4 regions of the Marichromatium sp. AB31 genome follow, and region 3 is predicted to be linked to each of the others. Evidence: predicted binding sites of a transcription regulator. Region 3 holds the regulator's gene; each other region holds the start of a gene.

Region 1 (5,137 bases), on a different contig from region 3:
CGAGGTGTGCTCCATGGCCGTCTCCGAGAAACGTTTCAGCACATAGTCGATATCGGTGCGCGAGACCCGCTCGAGCGAGGCCATGGCGGTGCCGATCTTCTGCACCTCCTTCGGTCCCATGTGCTTGAGCACCTCGGCGGCTGGCCCCTCACCGATGCTCATCAGGAAGATTGCCACCTGCTCGGGGCCGGGGCGCTTGGACGGATCAGTTGCCATCTTCGTTCAGCCAGCTCTTCATCACCTGTGCCACGCGTTTCGGATCCTCTTTGACCAGCTCGCGCACCGCCTCGAGATCGACCTGCTGCTGATCCCCGTCCTTCGGCCCGGTGAGCGCGGCGATCGCCGCGCTCTGCTGGGTGATCGCCACGGTATCCTCGCCGAGCTCGCCCTCGCCGCCGGCCCCACCGCCCTCGCCCGACTGGTCCTCGAGCGCGGCGGCAGCCTCGTCGGCGGACGGCGGCGCGAGCTGACGTACCGCCGGACGCACGATGGTCAAGAGTACCATCAGCGCGAGGATCAGCCCGGCGCCGATCTTGGCCAGCTCGAGGAACCACGGCTGGGTCCAGACCGGCTCGGCGTCGGTGGTGTCGGCGGGCGTGAACGAGGCGGTGATCACGTTGAGCGAATCATTGCGCGCATCGTCGAACCCCACCGCCTCACGCACCAGCGCGCGAATGCTCGCCAGCTCCTCCTCCGTGCGCGGCACCCGCACCACCTCGCCTTCCTCGTTGAGCTCCTCGCGATAGTCGACCACCACCGCCGTCGACAGCCGGCGGATATTGCCCGGCATCTCGCGCACGTGCGAGATCGCGCGATCGATCTCGTAGTTGCGCGTCTTCTGCATGCTGCGACTGCTCGGCATCATCGGGTCGGCCACCGGCGCCGCGCCGACGGCGCCACCGGCCGGCGGCTGGTTGGTCAAGGCGCCGGGGATGCCGCCGATCGCCGGGTCGCTGCCGACGCGCTCCTGCTCGCTGAGCTGCTCGGAGCGCACCGCGGTGCGCTCGGGATCGAACGACTCCTGGGTGCGCTCGACGCGGGAGAAATCGATGTCCGCGGCCACCTGCACCCGCACCCCGTCGCGCCCGATGATCGGCACCAGCAGGGTCATCACCCGATCGACATAGCTGCTCTCGAGACGGCGGATGTAGTCGAGCTGGTCGGCCGAGGTCGACAACCCCATCTCGTCGTCGTTGCTGGTGAGCAGCCGACCGTGCTGGTCAACCACGGTGACCTGCTCGGGATCGAGCGCCGGGATGCTCGAGGACACCAGATGAACGATGGCTGCGACCTGGGTGTCGTTCAAGGCCCGGGTGCCGCGCAGATGGACCACCACCGAAGCGCTCGCCGGCTTGCGCTCGCGCACGAACACCGAGCGCTCGGGCAGCGCGAGATGAACCCGCGCACTCTCCACCGGATCGAGCGCCGCGATCGAGCGCGCCAGCTCGCCTTCGAGCGCACGCTGATGGCGCGCTCCTTCCATCAAGCGACTGGCGCCGAATCCCATGTCCTCCTGCAGCAGCTCGAAGCCGAAGTCCGAGGCGCGTGGCAGCCCCTGACCGGCGAGCAATAATCGGGTCTGGGCGATCTGGGCCTGGGGGATCTCGATCCGTCCGGAGAGTTCATCGATGCGGTAGGCCACGCCGAGCTGATCGAGCGCCTGAACCACCTCGGCCGCCTCGGCATTCTCCATCCGCGAGAACAGCGGCGCATAGGTCGGGCGCATCGCCCAGTAGAGGATGGCGCCAGCCACCACCAGACCACCGGCGATCATCCCCAGCAACGCGATCTGCCGACCCACCGGCAGTTCGTTGAAGGTCTTGATTCCAGTAGAAAAGGCGGCTGTCAGCGAAGACGCCATGGATGAATCTCTCCGTGGATCTGCGCGCCGTCAGCGCTCAGACCTGCATGCTCATGACTTCCTGGTACGCCGACAACAGCCGGTTGCGCACCTGATTGGTCGCCTCGAAGGCGAGACTCGACTTGTTCATCGCCACCATCACCTGCGGCAGACTGGTATTGGCCTCACCGAGCTCGAAACGGGTCTGCACCTGCTTGGCCTCCTGCTGCAACGCATTGACCGAGCGCAACGAATCGCGCAGCGCGGTGGCGAATTCACCGCCCTCGCTCGGCGCCGTCGGCTGCTGCGTCGCAGGCATGCTCCCCTCGACCCGTCCCGACTGCGAGAGCGCGCGCATCTGCTGCAAGACGTTCTGGATCTGCATGTCACTCACGTTCACAATCTCCCATCTCTTCAATCCACGTAATCCGGTTGGATACGCAGGTGCAGCGGCGTACCCGACCCTTGGACACGATTGGGATATTGCAAATTAAGTGCCAAAAACCTCAGGCATGGCGGCAGGGCCTGACGGACAAGGGCTGCGGCAGGATTGCGCAACCCCGGGCGCAGATGACGAGCAGCATCATCACCGACAGGACGTCGAATTCTTGACGGCCAATCTCGGTCTCCCGCTCGGCCGGGGGGGCTTTGCTAGTCGCCGCCGCGCCCCAGGCCGAACTTGCGCATGCGCTCGACCAGGGTGGTGCGACGCATGCCCAGACGTCGCGCGGCACGCGCCACCACCTGATCGTTCTGTTCCAGGGCGGTGACGATCATGCGGCGCTCGAGCTCGTTGAGATAGCCGCGCAACTCCACCCCCTCAGGCGGCAGGGCGCCTTCCTCGCACCCTCCGGGGAGCGCCGGGGCGGCGACCGGGGCCGGGGGCAACCCCTCAAGCACCTCGGCGGCCGCCTCGGGGCGAAAGCGCGGCGGCAGCTGCGCCAGGTCCACCGGCTCCCCCGGATAGAGGATCGCCAACTGCTCGAGCAGATTGGAGAGTTCGCGCACATTGCCCGGCCAGGGCAGCTGCGCGAGATAGGCGATGACCGCCGGGGTCAGCCGCGCGGTCTCCACCGACTGCGCGCGCAAGCGCTCCTCGAGCGCGCCGATCAGCAGCGGGATGTCGCTGCGCCGTTCGCGCAGCGCCGGCAACTCGATGGGAAAGACGTTGAGACGAAAGAACAGATCCTGGCGAAAGGCGCCGGCATCAACCGCCTCCTGGAGGTCTCGATGAGTGGCCGAGATGATCCGCGCCTGGGCCTGGATCGGCTTGTTGGAGCCGACCCGCTCGAAGGTTCGCTCCTCGAGCACGCGCAACAACTTGACCTGCATCGGCAGCGGCATGTCGCCGATCTCGTCGAGAAACAGCACGCCATCGGCGGCGAGCTCGAAGCGCCCGGTGCGAGCGGTGAAGGCCCCGGTGAAGGCCCCCTTCTCGTGACCGAACAGCTCGCTCTCGAGCAGGTCGGGCGGGATGGCGCCACAGTTGACGGCGACGAAGGGCTTGTCGCACCGCGACGAGGCGGCATGGATCGCGCGCGCCACCACCTCCTTGCCGGAGCCGGTCTCGCCGAGGATGAGCACCGTGGCATCGCTGTTGGCGACCTGGGTGATGGCGCGCTTGACCCCACGCATGATCGGATGGGCGCCGACCAGGCCCTCGATCCCGGACGTCTCGACGGCATCGGTCGCGTCCGCCCGTAACCACTGCAACACCGCCAGCACCCGCCCGACAACAGGCGGCTCGTCGACCACACAGACATGCCCGGGCAGCGCCTCGCGGGCACCGTCGAGCGGCTGACAGATCAGTGGCAGGGAGGGTGGACGGACACGCTCGAGCTGCTCGGCCAGACGCGCCCCCGGCGCGCACAGCCAGAGTGCTGCGAGTGACATCGTGTCGAGTTCGTCGAGGGCCTCGAGTGGCTGCACCTCGCAGCCGAGGAACTCCAGGATGTGTCCGGTCCTGTCGCGCGCCGGCTGATCACCGAACACACCGATCCGCACGCGTTGCTCAAATGGGTTGCCCTCGCTCGGCATCGTAAACGCAATCCTTCCGCGGTGAACGCAGCCCCGCGCTCGTGACACTCGCGCCCGCGACACGCGGAAGGCGAGCAGACGGCCGCCGAACCGGCTTGCTGTTTGCTCCGGAGAGGGCGCATCGCGATTCTTGATGGAGCGACGAGTTTCTAACGTCCGCGTCGGCCACTGTCAAGCACGCAGACCCCATGGTGCGACCGAAGGCGCGCTATCGCCGCGCCCGCGCCACTGCGCGCCGGTGCATCCGAAACACCCAACGCCCCAGCGCCTCGCGCAGCCCGTCATCACTGAACCGCCAGCGCGCGCCCATCGCACCATCGAGTTCGCAGACCGTCTCGAGCCCGAGCACCAGCGGCTGGGCGAAGGCTGTCGAGGGGTAGAGCTCGAGCCGATCATCGGCAGTATCGAGCAGCGCGGCGGGCAACACCACCCCCTCGGCACTCAGGGTCGCGCTCACCGGCGCCGGGAGTTGCGCCTGCATCCAGGTCGAGAGCAGCTGCATCAGCAGGTCGACCTTCGCCTCGAGTCGCTGCAGCTCCAGCGAGGGCGTCTCGTCGCGCCCGCCACGGCCACCGTCTTCGAGCATCGCGATGGCATCGAGCAGCCGAACCCCCGACTCCGCCGGGGTCGGGGGGCGACGGCTCGGCGCCAGCGCCAGCACCAGGGTGATGGCCAGGCCGTCGCCCAGCACGCCCCGCCATGCGGCGGGAATGGCGGCATCGGTCGAGCCGTGTCGATCGTGCATCTTCGCTCCTTTGGGATCGAACTCGGGACTTGCTGGACGACACGCCCTGCGTCATGGTCGAGATCGCGAGGCTTCGGCTAAGATAGCGCCGACCCATGGCGCATCGTGCCCACCCCGGGGCCGGCGCCATCCCGATAGGCAGAACCGGAGTCGACCGTCATGCTCTCCAGCATCGAGAATCACTATGAACGCCTGGTCGCCGCGCGTATCAGCGAGCTGCTCGCCGAGCGCGGCGAAGCCTTCGACGCAGACTACTTTGACGATCTCGCCTGTGTCGCGCTCAATTATCTGCCGCCGCGCTACGTACGCCACAGCATCGACTTCGCCTCGCACCAGAGCGATGAGGAACGCTCGCGCATGGCCGAGGAGGTCGCCGACGCCGTGGCCTTCGCCTTCGAGACCACCCGCCGCCGCCGCACACCGCGGCCCCACGAGGAAGACTGACCCCGACAGCGAGGCTCAGGCCTCGGCGTCGAACGACCCGCGCGTCGGCGCCGCCGGCCCGGGATCCAGCG
Region 2 (5,137 bases), on a different contig from region 3:
GCGCCGCTGTCGTCGAAGGCGGCCCGGAGCGCCGGGCCGCGGCGCACCTGCTGCTGGTCGGGCTGGCGGGTGGCGATGCCGCGCACCAGCATCGCCAGGCGGCGCGGTGCGGCGAAGGGTTCGATGGTGGTGAAGTCGATGCTGCGCTCGCGCAGCTCGCGCGCCACGCCCTCGACGAAGGCCTGCGACAGGCGCGGCAGCGCCAGCGGGGGGAGTTCCTCGGTGCCGATCTCGATCAGCAGATCAGTGGATGCGTCCAATGTTCTCTCCCTCACTGTGCCAGCATCGGGAAGCCAAGCGCCTCCCGGCTCTCGTAATAGGTCTTGGCGACCGCCCGCGACAGCGTGCGCACCCGCAGGATGAAGCGCTGGCGCTCGGTCACCGAGATCGCCCCGCGGGCGTCGAGCAGGTTGAAGGTGTGCGAGGCCTTGAGCATCTGCTCGTAGGCCGGCAGCGGCAGTCCGCGCTCGATGAGTTGGGTGCTGACCCGCTCGCAGGTGTCGAACTGCGCGAACAGCGCGTCGGTGTCGGCGATCTCGAAGTTGTAGGTCGACTGCTCGACCTCGTTCTGGTGGAAGACGTCGCCATAGGTGACGATGCCCGCCGGGGTGCGGCTCCACACCAGGTCGTAGACGCTCTCGACGCCCTGCAGGTACATGGCGATGCGCTCGAGCCCGTAGGTGATCTCGCCGGTGACTGGGCGGCAGTCGAGTCCGCCGACCTGTTGGAAGTAGGTGAACTGGGTCACCTCCATGCCGTTGAGCCAGACCTCCCAGCCGAGTCCCCAGGCGCCGAGCGTGGGCGATTCCCAGTTGTCCTCGACGAAGCGGATGTCGTGCTCCAGCGGGTCGATGCCGAGTCGGCGCAGCGAGTCGAGATAGAGTTCCTGGATGTTCTCCGGCGAGGGCTTGAGCGCGACCTGGAACTGGTAGTAGTGCTGCAGCCGGTTGGGGTTCTCGCCATAGCGCCCGTCGGTGGGGCGACGCGAGGGCTGCACATAGGCGCTGCGCCACGGCTCGGGACCGATCGAGCGGAGGAAGGTGGAGGGGTGGAAGGTGCCCGCGCCCACTTCCATGTCATAGGGTTGGACGACGACGCACCCGAGATCGGCCCAGTAGCGTTCGAGCGCGAAGATCAGGCCCTGGAAGGTCGAGAGGTCCTCGGATTGGAGAGTCAAGGCGGGCTCCTTGGGATCGGGGCGGTTGACGTAAACGCGCAATTATATCGGTTCGGGTCGCTGGCGCGCCAATGGGGTTGGTCGGGGGCAGCGACCAGCCATCAGCCGCCAGCCATCAGCCGCCAGCCATCAGCCATCAGCCATCAGCCATCAGCCGCCAGCCATCAGCCGCCAGCCATCGGTGGCTAGCCGTTAGCTGCTAGGGGCAAGAGCGTGGCCTCCCCGGTGACTCGAACCTGTCCTCCCTGCTGAAGGCCGTGGGTTGGACGCTGATCTGATCGGCCAACCTTGAGTCATGAACGCCATCCCTTCCCGCTGGCGGCTGTCAGCTGGCCGCTGGAAGCTGATGCGACCTGCCGCTGTCGCTTATACTGGAGCGCCGTCGGCCCGGACCCGGTCGGCGCAACCTGCGGAAGCCCTTAGTCGTGACCCTCGATCAACACAGCGCCGATGCCCGTCGCGAGGCCGTGACCCGGACCGCCGTGGTCGGGGCCGTGCTCAATCTGGTGCTGGCGGCGATCAAGATCGTCGCTGGTTGGCTCGGTCATTCGCAGGCGCTGGTCGCCGACGGGCTGCACTCGCTCTCCGACCTGCTCTCCGACGTCCTGGTGCTGATCGCCGGGCGCCAGGCCCATCAGGGACCGGACCAGGAGCATCCCTATGGGCATGCGCGCTACGAGACGGTTGCCACCCTCGCGCTCGGTTTCCTGCTGCTGGCGGTGGCCATCGGCATCGGCTGGGACGCGGTCGAGCGATTGTTCAGCCCCGAGGAGCTGCTGCGCCCCGACCTCATCGCGCTCGGCGCCACCCTGGCCTCGATCCTGGTGAAGGAATGGCTCTACTGGTGGACCCTGGCCCATGCCAAGCGGGTGCGCTCCGACCTGCTGCGTGCCAACGCCTGGCACCATCGCTCCGATTCGGTCTCCTCGGTGGTGGTGCTGGTGGGGATCGCCGGCACCATGGCCGGGCTGCCCTATCTCGACGCCATCGCCGCGGTGATGGTGGCGCTGATGATCGCCAAGATCGCCTGGGAACTCGGTTGGGAGGCGGCCAGCGAGCTGGTCGATACCGGTCTGCAGGGCGAGCGGCTCGAGGCGGTCAAGCAGACCATCCACTCGGTCGGCGGGGTGCGCGATATCCATATGCTGCGCACCCGCCGTCTCGGAGGGCAGGCGTCGGTCGACGTGCATGTGCTGGTCGATCCCTACGTCAGTGTCTCCGAAGGTCACATGATCAGCGTCTTGGTCGAACGCCGGCTCAAGCGCGAGATCGACGAGATCGCCGATGTCACCGTGCACATCGACCCCGAGGACGACGAGCACCTCTCCGCCTGCTACCTGCTGCCGCTGCGTGCCGAGGCACTGGCGCGCCTGGCCTCGGCCTGGTCGGCGATCCCCGAGGCCAACGAGCGCCAGCGGGTGTTGCTGCACTATCTCGACGGGGCCATCGACATCGAGGTGTACTTCCCGTTTGCCGCCTGTCTGCGCCAGGGAGCCGATGCCGAGCGATTGCGGACGCGCCTGGCCGAGGCGCTCGCCGATGACCCGGTGTTCCGTGGGGTGCGAATCTTCTTTGGCGACTGATTTGCACCTTTTTGGTGCATAAAGTCGCTCGATGTTCTTTTTTAGTGCGGTCCGCGCCCGGTGTCGCGCCGCGATTGGGTGCGCCGGCCCCCCGCTGTCCGCCCATCCTTGGCGGTGCTGTCGTCACCATGGTGCGTGATTTCACAACCCTCTCATCGCCAAGGTCTTGTTTGTACGTCTCATCGTCTCATCGCGTGTTCGTTGCGATCGGGGCGCGGGGCTGGCGTCAGCGGGGTGCGCAAGATTCTGGCTTGCTCGTTGCATGACTGATTGGCATCGGACGGCGTGGATCATCCCGTCGTCCGGCGGAACGGTCGCGATGGAGGTCCTTGTCGTGGACCCGAGCCCGGGACATCAACCGGGTCAGCCAGAATTCTGCATCGCCTGCCGGCCCGGACGGCAGGTCGTGCGGCACGATCGATGACCTGTTAGGCTGCTGCGCCGGATGGTGCGAGCGCTGATACGCCAGCGCAAGCCTTGTGCATTGCTCGGCCGACAACGCCTTATCCGTATCTAGAACACAGCACTCAGCATTGGAGACGTTCGAATGACCACTGATGTCATGAAGATGATGAAAGACAACGAAGTGACCTTCGTGGATCTGCGCTTCACCGATACCCGCGGCAAGGAGCAGCACGTCTCCATGCCGACGAGCATGATCGACGAGGATGCCTTCAAGGAAGGCAAGATGTTCGACGGCTCCTCGATCGCGGGCTGGAAGGGCATCGAGGCCTCGGACATGGTGCTGATGCCCGACCCCACGACCGCGGTGATGGATCCTTTCTCCGAGGAGAGCACCCTCATCATCCGTTGTGACATCCTCGAGCCCGACACCATGATCGGCTACGAGCGTGATCCGCGTTCGGTGGCCAAGCGCGCCGAGGCCTATCTGAAGTCCACCGGTATCGCCGACACCGCCTTCTTCGGTCCCGAGCCCGAGTTCTTCGTGCTCGACGACGTGCGCTGGGGCGCGGACATGAGCGGCGCCTTCTACAAGATCGACTCCGAGGAGGCCGGCTGGAACTCCGAGCGGGTGTTCGGCGACGGCAACATGGGTCACCGTCCGAAGGTCAAGGGCGGCTACTTCCCGGTGCCCCCGGTCGACTCGCTCAACGATCTGCGTGCGGCCATGTGTCTGACCCTCGAGGAGATGGGCGTCGGCGTCGAGGTGCACCACCACGAGGTCGCCACCGCCGGCCAGTGTGAGATCGGCACCAAGTTCGACACCCTGGTCAAGCGTGCCGACGCCAACCAGATCCTCAAGTACGTGGTGCACAACGTCGCCCACGCCTACGGCAAGACCGCGACCTTCATGCCCAAGCCGCTGGTCGGCGACAACGGCAGCGGCATGCACGTGCACCAGTCGCTCGCCAAGGACGGTCAGAACCTGTTCGCCGGCGACAAGTACGGCGGCCTGTCCGACATGGCCCTCTACTACATCGGCGGCATCATCAAGCACGCGCGTGCGCTCAACGCCCTGACCAACGCCTCGACCAACTCCTACAAGCGTCTGGTCCCGGGCTTCGAGGCGCCGGTGATGCTCGCCTACTCGGCGCGCAACCGCTCGGCCTCGATCCGCATCCCGCACTGCGCCAGCCCCAAGGGTCGTCGCATCGAGGTGCGCTTCCCCGATCCCACCGGCAACCCCTACCTCGCCTTCTCGGCGATGATGCTCGCCGGTCTCGACGGCATCATGAACAAGATCCACCCCGGCGATGCCATGGACAAGGATCTCTACGACCTGCCGCGTGAAGAGGCCAAGGCCATCCCGACCGTCGCCTCCTCGCTGGAGATGGCGCTCGACAACCTCGACCGTGACCGTGAGTTCCTCACCGTCGGCGGCGTGTTCACCGATGACCTGATCGACAGCTACATCAACCTCAAGATGGACGAGGTCACCCGCATGCGGATGACGACCCACCCGGTCGAGTTCGACATGTACTACAGCCTCTGATCGGCTGTCGCGACCGCGCGGGTCCCGCGCGGTCGCAACCTCGGCGCAGGGAAGCGCCACCGACGTCCAGGCGTCCCCGCTTGAGCCCCCTCCGACGCTGGACTATGCTTCGGCCATGATCCGGCCGGCACTGCTCCTCCCGCTGTTGCTGCTCCCCTGCCTCATCGTCCAGGCCGGCGTCTATCGCTGGGTCGATGCCGACGGGCGGGTGCACTTCTCCGATCGACCCGCCGACGCCACCGCCGAGCGACTCGATATCCATGTCGACGCCCCGGTCTCGCGCGGCGCCGACAGCCCCGTCGATCCGCCCCCTGCCAGCGCCCCCTTCCCCGGGCCCTATGCGCGCTTCGAGATCCTCTCCCCTGTCGATGCGGAGGTGCTGATGCGCGGCGAGGGTCGCTTCGCCGTCGAACTCGGACTCGA
Region 3 (5,137 bases):
CAGGGCAGCATGCGCCTGCACGCCGACCACATGACCGTCTATCACCGCGAGGACCGCCGCCCGCGCCAGATCATCGCCATCGGCACCCCGGCGCGCTTCCGTCAACTGCTCGAGGACGACCAGGGCGAGGTCCGCGCCTTCGCCAGGCGCATGGAGTTCGACACCGACCGCGACGAGCTGGTGCTGATCGACGAGGCGGTACTGATCCAGGGCGAGGACCGCGTCGCCAGCGAGCGCATCGTCTACGACCGTGCCCGCGAACACTTCCGTGCCGGCGGCAGCGGTCGGGTGCGGATCACCATCACCCCCGAGGAGGAGTCATGACAGGGGTCGACGGATGAGCGTACTGCGCGCCGAACAGCTCAAGAAACGTTATCGCAGCCGCGAGGTCCTGCGGGGAGTGAGCGTCGAGGTCGAGGCCGGCGAGGTGGTCGGGCTGCTCGGCCCCAACGGCGCGGGCAAGACCACCTGCTTCTATCTCATCGTCGGGCTGATCCCGGCCGACCAGGGGCGCATCACCCTCGACGAGCACGATGTCACCCTGATGCCAATGCATGCGCGCGCGCGCGCCGGACTGAGCTATCTGGCGCAGGAGCCCTCGGTGTTTCGCAAGCTCAGCGCGCGCGACAACATCCTCGCGATCCTCGAGACCCGCGGCGACCTCGACCGCGAGCAGCGCGAGCAGCGTTGCGAGCAGCTGCTCGAGGAGCTCGGCATCGCCCATATCGGCGAGTCGCTGGCACTCAGCCTCTCCGGTGGCGAGCGCCGTCGTCTCGAGATCGCCCGCGCGCTGGCCGTCGACCCCAAGGTGATGCTGCTCGACGAGCCCTTCGCCGGCGTCGACCCGATCGCCGTGGGCGACATCAAGGCGATCGTCTCGCACCTGCGCGAGCGCGGCATCGGCGTGTTGATCACCGATCACAACGTGCGCGAGACGCTCGACATCTGCGATCGCGGCTACATCATCAGTAATGGCGAGGTGATCGCCGCCGGCCGCCCCGACGAGCTACTCGCCAACCAGCAGGTACGCGACGTCTATCTCGGCGCCGACTTCGCCATGTAGCATGTAGGCGGCAGCATCCGCGCCCCGCTGCTACATATTGGGAGTAAGATGAAGACCATCGCGCCCCGGCAGGGGGCGCGCTTGACGTGACTCAGGCACCTTTGTTGCCACCCGACCTATAATCGTCATAGGACGGTCATCGACCCGGCATAGAGACAGACGCAAGACGCATCGGCGATCCATGAAGCAAACCATCCAGCTTCGCCTCGGCCAACACCTGACGATGACGCCCCAGCTGCAGCAGGCGATTCGCCTCCTGCAGCTGTCGACGCTCGAGCTGCAGAAGGAGATCCAGGAGGCGCTGGACTCCAACCTGATGCTCGAGGAGGCCGAGGAGGCCGACCGCTTCGCCGCCAACGGTGAGGACAGCGGCAATGGCGCACACGAGTCCCCGCCCAGCGATGAGCAGGGCAGCGCCGAGCGTGAGCTCCAGGGCGAGACCAACGAGATCCCCGATGAGCTCCCGGTCGACACCCAGTGGGCCGATGTCTACGACGGCTATCTACCGCCGAGCACCCAGGGCAGCGCCGAGAACGCCGATTTCGACCCCTTCCTCCACCAGAGCCGCCCTCAGACCCTGCACGATCACCTCCTCTGGCAGCTCAACCTGATCCGGCTGAGCGAGCGCGACGAGATGATCGCCGAGGCGGTGATCGATGCCATCGACGCGCGCGGCTATCTTCGGGCCGATCTCGACGAGCTGCTGAGCACCATCGGCGACGATCAGATCAGCCTCGAGGAGATCGCCACCATGGTGCACCGGGTGCAGTCGTTCGATCCCCCGGGGGTCGGCGCCCGCGATCTCGCCGAGTGCCTGCAGATCCAGCTGCGGCAGCTCCCCGCCGAGACCCCGCAGCGCGACCTCGCGCTGGCGATCTGTCGCGACGGCTTCGAGCACCTGCCGCGCAAGGACATCGCCGCGCTGATGCGCCGCTTCAAGCAGACCGAGCCCGAGATTCGTGGTGCACTCACGCTGATCTGCCAGCTCAACCCGCACCCCGGCGACTTGATCGCGCAGGAGCCCCCGGAGTACGTTGTACCCGACATCTTCGTGCGCAGAGAGAATGGTCGCTGGTCGGTGGAACTCAACCCGGAATCCACACCTAAACTGAGGGTGAACGCAGACTACGCCCGGCTGATCCGGCGCGCCGACACCAGCAGCGACAGCGTCACCATGCGCAACCACCTGCAGGAGGCGCGCTGGTTCATCAAGAGCCTGGCGAGCCGCAACGACACCGTGCTGCGGGTGGGCGCCAAGATCGTGGAGATGCAGCAGGCGTTCTTCGAGCACGGCGAGGAGGCGATGCGGCCGATGGTGCTGCGCGACGTCGCCGAGGCGCTCGAGCTGCACGAGTCGACCGTCTCCCGGGTCACCACGCAGAAATACATGCATACGCCGAGGGGCACCCTGGAGTTCAAGTACTTCTTCTCGTCCCACGTCAGCACCACTTCTGGTGGGGAGTGTTCATCAACGGCGATCCGCGCGCTCATTCGTAAGCTGATCGCCGCCGAACCCGCCAGAAAACCCTTGAGCGACAGCAAGATCGCGGCCGAACTGGCCGATCGCGGCATCCAGGTCGCGCGTCGAACCGTCGCCAAGTACCGCGAGGCCATGGGTATTCCAGCCTCGAACGAGCGCAAACGCCTGGCATGAGCAGGCTGTTTGGAACCCCTGTAAGGAGTCCAATGATGCAAATCAATCTGACGGGTCATCACGTCGACATCACCGAGGCACTGCGCGACTACGTCGACAGCAAATTCGCACGCCTGGCGCGTCACTTCGACCACGTCACCAATGCCCACGTCATTCTCAGCGTTGAGAAGCTCGACCAGAAGGCCGAGGCGACGCTGCACATCAATGGTGGGAAGCTCTTCGCCGACTCCGTGCATGAAGATATGTATGCCGCGATCGACGGCCTGACCGACAAGCTCGATCGCCAGATCCTGCGCCACAAGGAGAAGAAGAACGACTATCGCAGCGCACCCGGCCCGAAGGCGGCCGACTCTGAAGCCGAGGCCGACGCCGAGGCCGATACCGAATAGCCCGGCAACGGCCTGATGGCCCATGCGTCGGCGGGGCGTCGGGACACCCGACACCCGCCGGACCGACGCACCGACACCTCGAACGGATCCGTGATCGCGCCGTTCGGGGTGTTTTGCATTGAGACCCTGAGATCCGAGCCGATATCGACACCTGCGGGCTCCGACGACTCGAAGGACACCCAGAATCCATGACCACGACCACGCGCCCCGATCACCCGCCGGTATGGACACCGGACACCGTCACCGCCCAGCGCCCCTGTCCCTGCGACCACCAGGAGCCTTGACCGATGTTCAGTCCAGACCTGATCAGCGAGGCCCGAGTCAGCTGCGGTGCCGAGATCGCCAGCAAGAAGCGGCTGCTCGAGACGCTCGCCGAGCTGCTGGCCAACGACCACCCCCGTCTCAACACCGAACTCGTCTTCGAGCGTCTGCTCGAGCGCGAGCGACTCGGCAGCACCGGACTCGGTCACGGTGTGGCGCTGCCGCACGCCCGCATCAAGGAGATCAACGAGGTGCTCGGAGCCTTCGTCAGCACCAGCACCGGGGTCGACTATGACGCGATCGACGGCGAGCCGGTCGATCTCGCCTTCGCCCTGCTGGTCCCGGAGAGCGCCACCGAGGAGCATCTGCGCTTGCTCGCCCGGCTCGCCGGCATGTTCAGCGACCCGGCCACCCGCGCCGCGCTGCGCGAGGCCGGCTCGGCGGCGACCGTCCTGCAACTGATCGAGACGAGCGAGGCGCGCTAACGCCACGCCGACCTGGGCCATGCTCGACAGCCTCCAGTCACTCCTCGAACAGACCGGCCCGCGGCTGCAGCTGCGCTGGCTCAACGGCGAGCCCGAACAAGGCTCCCCACTGCGCCGGCCCGAGCGCGCACGCTCGCGCGAGTCGCTGATCGGCTCGCTCAACTGCATCCATCCCAACTGTCTGCAGGTGATCGGGCGCGCCGAGCAGCGCTATCTCCAGGCACTGGGACGCACCGCCTTCGAGGAAACCCTCGAGCAACTCTTCGCCGAGCAGCCGGCGGCGATCCTGTTCGCCGACGGCCTCGAGCCCCACCCCGCCTTCTTCGCCTTCGCCGCCGAGCACGACACCCCGCTGCTCGGCTCGCCGCTCGGCGACGAGGAGCTGATCAACCACCTGCGCTATTTTCTCACCCACGCCCTGGCCGAGCGCCAGACCCTGCACGGCGTCTTCATCGAGGTGCTGGGGATGGGGGTATTGCTGGTCGGCGATCCGGCGGTGGGCAAGAGCGAGCTGGCGCTCGACCTGATCACCCGCGGTCATCGGCTCATCGCCGACGACGCGCCGCGCTTCGCGCGCATCGCCCCGGAGGCCATCGAGGGCACCTGCCCGGAGACCCTGCGGGACTTCCTCGAGGTGCGCGGGCTGGGTATCCTCAACATCCGCGCGATGTTCGGCGAGGGCGCGGTCCAGCGCAGCAAGACGCTGAACCTGATCATCGATCTGCAACCCCTCGACCAGCAACAGATCGCCGGTCTCGACCGGCTCACCGGCAGCCTCTCGGCAACCGACGTGCTCGGGGTGGCGATCCCGACCATCACCATGCCGGTGGCGCCGGGACGCAACCTGGCCATCCTGGTGGAAGCGGCAGTGCGCCACCAGATCCTACGTATCCGTGGCTATGACGCCGGCGTCGACTTCATCGACCGGCAGGCGCGGGCGATCCGTCTCGACCGCCCCGACCCGCCCGGCCCCGGATCCAGACCCTAGCACCGCTCCCGACCTCGATCGGGACCGGCCCGGAGCAACCCGCAGCCCATGAAACTCGTCATCCTCAGTGGCCTGTCCGGCTCGGGCAAGAGCGTCGCCCTGCATACGCTCGAGGACCTTGGCTATTACTGCATCGACAACCTGCCGCTGTTCCTGCTCAAGGACCTGGTCGCGGGGCTGCGCAAGGCCCCCGACGACGGCTTCTCCAGCACCGCGGTGGGCATCGACGCGCGCACCAGCCCGCGCGCGCTCGGTCGGCTCGCGGAGCTGATCGAGGAGGCGCGCGCCCAGGGCATC
Region 4 (5,137 bases), on a different contig from region 3:
CCCATGGCGCGCATCACGTGCGAGGGCTCGAGCGAGCCCGAGCTGCAGGCCGAGCCGCTGGAGGCGGCGATGCCGTGACGGTTGAGCAACAGCAGGATCGACTCGCCCTCGATGAACTCGAAGGCGATGTTGCTGGTGTTGGGCAGACGGTTGTCGGGATCGCCGGTGACGAAGCAGTGGGGCACGGCGGTGAGGATGCCGCGCTCGAGCCGGTCGCGCAGCGCGCGCACCGTGGTGCGCTCGTGCTCGAGCGCGGCGCCGGCCAGCTCGCAGGCGAGCCCGAGCCCGACGATGCCGGCGCTGTTCTCGGTGCCGGCGCGGCGACCGCGTTCCTGGTGACCGCCGCGCAGCAGCGGTCGGAAGCGGGTGTTGCGACGCACGTAGAGCACGCCGACGCCCTTGGCGGCGTGGAGCTTGTGCCCGGAGAGCGAGAGCATGTCGATGGCGCTGTCGGCGAGCGCGATCGGCAGCTTGCCCACCGCCTGCACCGCGTCGGTGTGGAACATCACGCCCGCCGCGCGTGCCATCTCGGCCATCTCCTCGACCGGGAACAGGGTGCCGGTCTCGTTGTTGGCCCACATCACCGAGACGATGGCGACCCGCTCGGTGAGCAGCGCGCGATAGGCATCGAGATCGAGTCGCCCGTGGCCGTCGACGCCGAGACGATGGATCACATAACCCTCCTTGGCGAGCTGGTCGCACAGGCTCAGCACCGCCGGGTGTTCGACCTCGGTGGTGATGATCTCGCGCCGCTCGGGCTGGGCGCGCAGCGCCGAGAGGATGGCGGTGGCGTCGGACTCGGTGCCGCAGGAGGTGAAGATGATCTCGGAGTCGTGCGTCGCGCCGAGCAGGGCGGCGACCTGGGCGCGTGCGGTGCGCAGCGCGCGCCCGACGCGATCGCCGTAGCGATGGATCGAGGAGGGGTTGCCGAACTGCTCGGTGAAGAAGGGCAGCATCGCCTCCACCACCTCGGGGGCGACCATGGTGGTGGCGTTGTTGTCGAGATAGATGCCGGGGGTCTGTTCGCTCATCGGTGGCTCCTCGCTGCGGATGGGGATGGGTGGCGATCGCGTCGCGCCGTGGGACGTCAGCAGGCGATCTGCTGGGGCGCGGCGGGGATCACTCGCAGCGGTTCGCCGAGCTCGGCGCTGAGCCGCTCCTGGATGCCGGAGAGGGTGAGCGAGGCCATCTGACAGCCGGCGCAGGCGCCCTTGAGGCTGACATAGACCGTGCGGCCGTCGACGTCGACCAGTTCGAGGTCGCCGTGGTCGCGCTGCAGCTCGGGGCGCAGGGTGTCGATCAGCCGCTCGATGCGGCGGATGCGCTGCAGGGTGTTGACGCGGGGCGCGGCGGGTTGCGGGGGTTCGGGGGCGCGCGGCGCCTGGACCGCCACGGCGGTGGGATTGACCCGGGCGATGATCTCCTCGATCTCCTCGTGACAGGCCGAGCAGCCGCCGCCGGCCTTGGTGTAATGGGTGACGGCGGTCACCGAGTCGAGCCCGTTGGCGCGTACCGTCTCCTCGATCATCCCGGCGTCGACCCCGAAGCACTTGCACACCAGCGCGCCCTCGGCGTGGTCGTCGTCCTCCCAGCGCTCGCCGCGATAGTTGGCGATCGCCGCCTGCAGCGCCTCACGCCCCATCACCGAGCAGTGCATCTTCTCGGCGGGCAGGCCGCCGAGGACATCGGCGATGTCCTGGTTGGTGACCGTCAGCGCCTGATCCAGGGTCATGCCCTTGATGATCTCGGTCAGCGCCGAGCTCGAGGCGATCGCCGAGCCGCAGCCGAAGGTCTGGAAACCGGCCTCGAGGATCACCTCGCGCTCGGGATCGACCCGGAGCGAGAGCCGCAGGGCGTCGCCGCAGGCGAGCGAGCCGACCTCACCGACGCCGTTGGCGTCCTGGACCGGGCCGGCGTTGCGAGGGTTGAAGAAGTGGTCCTGGACCTGCTCGGAATAGTCCCACATGGATTGCTCTCCCGTGTCATTTGGCTGGGGCCGGCGCGTGCTGCCCGGGGCTTGTCGAGTCAAAAAGCAAGCTCCGCGCCAGTCTTTGAAGAAGGCCGGAGGGCGCGGGTTGAGCGGGCTGCGACACGGTTGCATGAGGCGGGTTGTCGGGTCCTGGACAAGTGGTGCGCGCCCCGGTGGTGGCAAACCCGACAGCGGCGTCTCAACCGAGCAGCGCCTCGTAGGCATGCCGCAGCAGGTCGAGTTCGACCGGGGGGAGGGCGCTCGCCTGGGTCAGCGCGATGAAGCGCGCGCCCTGGGCGCCGACCTCGGCGATGGGTGGGTCGTGGTCGACGAAGCGGGCGAGGAAGACCGGCGCGGTGGTCTCGTCGACGGCGAGCTGGACCGGGAAGCGCAGGGTGATGGCCAGCGCGCCCTGGGCCAGCGCCAGCTCGCGCTCGAGCGCGCGCAGCAGCGCGCCGGGATGGACGACGACCTGAGGCGTCGTTCCCGACTCGATGATCCGGCTCCCCGGCGGCAGCGGCCCGGGGGCGCAGATACCGCCATGGCCGAGACGCAGGAAGCGCGTTCGGGCACTGACCGGGTGCTGGTGATAGAGGATGAGGTGGGGATCGCTCATGGCACGGCCCTCCTGGATGGCTCGGGGTGATCCGTGCGGTATTGCACGGGGCGTGCCGGGACCAGCGAGCAGGCGCCAGCCGCCAGTCGCCAGTCGCCAGTCGCCAGCGATCAGCCACCAGTCGCCAGTCGCCAGTCGCCAGTCGCCAGCGACCAGCCGTCAGCCGTCAGCCGTCAGCCGTCAGCCACCAGCGACCAGCCGTCAGCCGTCAGCCACCGGCCGCCAGCCGCCAGCGACCAGTCGCGGCCTGTCCTAGAGCGTTGACGCCGAGAACGCTCGCTGACCGGTGCCGACAGTTGATGGGACGTCACGCCGTCGTCGCGGCCGCACACTCACGGATGGCCGGGCGCTTGAATCCCTTTGCGGTCTTTGCGGCTTGGCGGTTCAATCTTCTGGCCGCTGGCCGCTGGCCGCTGGCCGCTGGCCGCTGGCCGCGCATCATCCCCGCGACGGCCGTCCGCTCATGCTAGGATTTCGCCGCCGGGCGGGGGTCGTCCGGGGCGGCGGTCCGGCCTGGTCCGCGCGCGGCTTGATTTGAGGCAGGCAGTCGAGACGATCATATCTATGGAATCCATCCCAGCGCGCCCCGGTGCCACGACCGCGCCGGGCGACATCCGTTGTGTCGCCACCGCGATCCGGCGACGGGTGCTCGAACACACCCTCGAGAACAACGGCGGCTATCTCAGCCAGGCCTGTTCCTCGGCCGAGATCCTCGCCACCCTCTATCTCGGGGTGATGCGGCTCGGGCCGAGCACGGCCCCGCCCACCCCGCGGCCCTTCGCCGGGGTGCCCGGTGCGGACAATCCGCACGCCTTCACCGGCGCCGACTACAACGGCGCGCCCGCGCCCGAGCTCGATCGCTTCATCTTCTCCCCGGTGCACTATGCGCTGGTGCTCTACTCGCTGCTGATCGAACTCGGTCGGTTGGGGCCGGATGCGCTCGATGCGTTCAACCGCGACGGCAGCACCGTCGAGCTGATCGGTGCCGAGCACTCGCCGGGTCACGAGGTCACCGCCGGGTCGCTGGGTCAGGCGTTGAGTCAGGCCGGCGGGATCGCGCTGGCGCGCCGGCTGCGCGGCGACACCGGTCGGGTGTGGGTGTTCATGTCCGACGGCGAGTTCCAGGAGGGACAGACCTGGGAGGCCTTCGCCGCGCTGGCGCATCATCGGCTCGGCAACATCGGGGTCTATGTCGACGCCAACGCCCAGCAGTGCGACGGTCCGATGGACACGGTGATGACCACCGAGCCGCTGGCCGCGCGGCTGCGCGCCTTCGGCGCCGAGGTGCGCGAGGTCGACGGTCACGACCCCGTGGCGCTGGCCGAGGCCGGGGAGGGGGTCGGGGAAGACGGCGTCCCGCGGGTGGTGATCGCCCGCACCGACCCCTGTCGCGGCATCGACCGGTTGCGCGAGCGCTGGCCCAAGCTCCACTACGTGCGCTTCAAGAACGAGGCGGAGTTCAATCTGTATCGCGGCCTGCTCGCGGGCCTGTCCGAGGGGGATGCCTGATGGAGATCGTGCAGCGGCCGCACCGCGACAACCTGGTGCGCTGGGCCGAGCAGCGGCCCGAGGTGCTGGTGCTCTCGGCCGACCTGACCAGCTCGTGCGAGGCCGACGGTTTCCGCGACGCCTATCCCGAGCGCTTCTTCTCGATGGGCATGGCCGAGCAGAACATGATGGGCTTCGCCGCCGGGTTGGCGCGCGAGGGCTTCTTCCCCTATGTCCACACCTTCGCGGTCTTCGTCTCGCGCCGCCCCTTCGACCAGGTGGCGATGTCGATCGCCTACCCGAATCTGCCGGTGCGACTGATCGGCTTCCTGCCGGGGATCACCACCCCGGGCGGCGTCACCCACCAGGCGGTCGACGACATCGGGCTGATGCGCCTGCTGCCGAACATGACGGTGCTCGAGTGCGGGGACGCCACCGAGGTCGAGCAGGTGCTCGACCTCGCCCAGGCGGTGCCGGGGCCGGTCTATGTGCGCATGCTGCGCGGCGAGGTGCCGCGGCTGTTCGACCCCGCCGAGCCGATGGTGCTGGGGCGGGCGCGGCTGCTCGGCGAGGGCGAGGACCTGATCGTGCTCTCCTCCGGGATCTGCACCGAGGAGGCGCTGCGCGCCACCGGCGCGTTGCGCGCCCACGGGCTCTCGGTCGGTCATCTGCACGTCTCCACCCTCAAGCCGTTCGACGACCCCCGGGTGCGCGCGGCGCTCGCCAGCGCCCGGCTCGGGGTCATCACCCTGGAGAACCACAGCATCGTCGGCGGGCTCGGCTCGGCGGTGGCCGAGCTCATGGCCGAGCGCGGCATCGGCGCCCGGCTGATCCGTCTCGGGCTGCGCGACACCTATGCCCACGGCGCCAGTCGTCAGTACCTGATGCGCGAGTACGGGCTCGACGCCATGGCCCTGGTGCGCGCCGCCGAGCGGCTGGTCGGTGAGCCGCTGGGCATCGACGAGGACGCACTCGCCGCGGTGCGCCTGGAGACCATGGGGCGCGCCGAGCGGACCGAGGACCTCTGAGGTCGTGGCGCCCGTGCTCGAGACCGCGCGGCTGCG

What was found. Region 3 encodes sigma-54, which starts transcription at its own class of promoters, with help from an activator protein. Its sites were predicted from a motif close to TGGCANGNTNCNTGCTT; they were not measured.
Region 1: the regulator sigma-54 is predicted to act here: its motif matches at 2,324-2,340, upstream of fliE (flagellar hook-basal body complex protein FliE).
Region 2: the regulator sigma-54 is predicted to act here: its motif matches at 3,008-3,024, upstream of glnA (glutamate--ammonia ligase).
Region 4: the regulator sigma-54 is predicted to act here: its motif matches at 2,031-2,047, upstream of nifU (Fe-S cluster assembly protein NifU).

The regions. Positions count from the first base shown of each region.
Region 1 is NZ_RHFI01000012.1:85,681-90,817, forward strand. It holds gene fliG (flagellar motor switch protein FliG) at 1-216, opposite strand, end outside; gene fliF (flagellar basal-body MS-ring/collar protein FliF) at 206-1,861, opposite strand; gene fliE (flagellar hook-basal body complex protein FliE) at 1,899-2,234, opposite strand; gene EBL84_RS10790 (sigma-54-dependent Fis family transcriptional regulator) at 2,492-3,877, opposite strand; gene EBL84_RS10795 (PilZ domain-containing protein) at 4,086-4,622, opposite strand; gene EBL84_RS10800 (late competence development ComFB family protein) at 4,782-5,066, shown strand; gene EBL84_RS10805 (hypothetical protein) at 5,082-5,137, opposite strand, start outside.
Region 2 is NZ_RHFI01000001.1:166,975-172,111, reverse strand. It holds gene glyS (glycine--tRNA ligase subunit beta) at 1-260, opposite strand, end outside; gene glyQ (glycine--tRNA ligase subunit alpha) at 272-1,177, opposite strand; gene EBL84_RS00770 (cation diffusion facilitator family transporter) at 1,603-2,760, shown strand; gene glnA (glutamate--ammonia ligase) at 3,308-4,714, shown strand; gene EBL84_RS00760 (DUF4124 domain-containing protein) at 4,830-5,137, shown strand, end outside.
Region 3 is NZ_RHFI01000002.1:248,082-253,218, forward strand. It holds gene lptA (lipopolysaccharide transport periplasmic protein LptA) at 1-324, shown strand, start outside; gene lptB (LPS export ABC transporter ATP-binding protein) at 338-1,063, shown strand; gene EBL84_RS03460 (RNA polymerase factor sigma-54) at 1,245-2,717, shown strand; gene hpf (ribosome hibernation-promoting factor, HPF/YfiA family) at 2,753-3,106, shown strand; gene EBL84_RS03470 (PTS sugar transporter subunit IIA) at 3,394-3,852, shown strand; gene hprK (HPr(Ser) kinase/phosphatase) at 3,872-4,840, shown strand; gene rapZ (RNase adapter RapZ) at 4,889-5,137, shown strand, end outside.
Region 4 is NZ_RHFI01000006.1:98,865-104,001, forward strand. It holds gene nifS (cysteine desulfurase NifS) at 1-1,031, opposite strand, end outside; gene nifU (Fe-S cluster assembly protein NifU) at 1,088-1,966, opposite strand; gene EBL84_RS06785 (hypothetical protein) at 2,169-2,585, opposite strand; gene EBL84_RS06795 (transketolase) at 3,150-4,094, shown strand; gene EBL84_RS06800 (transketolase family protein) at 4,094-5,101, shown strand; gene EBL84_RS06805 (GNAT family N-acetyltransferase) at 5,106-5,137, shown strand, end outside.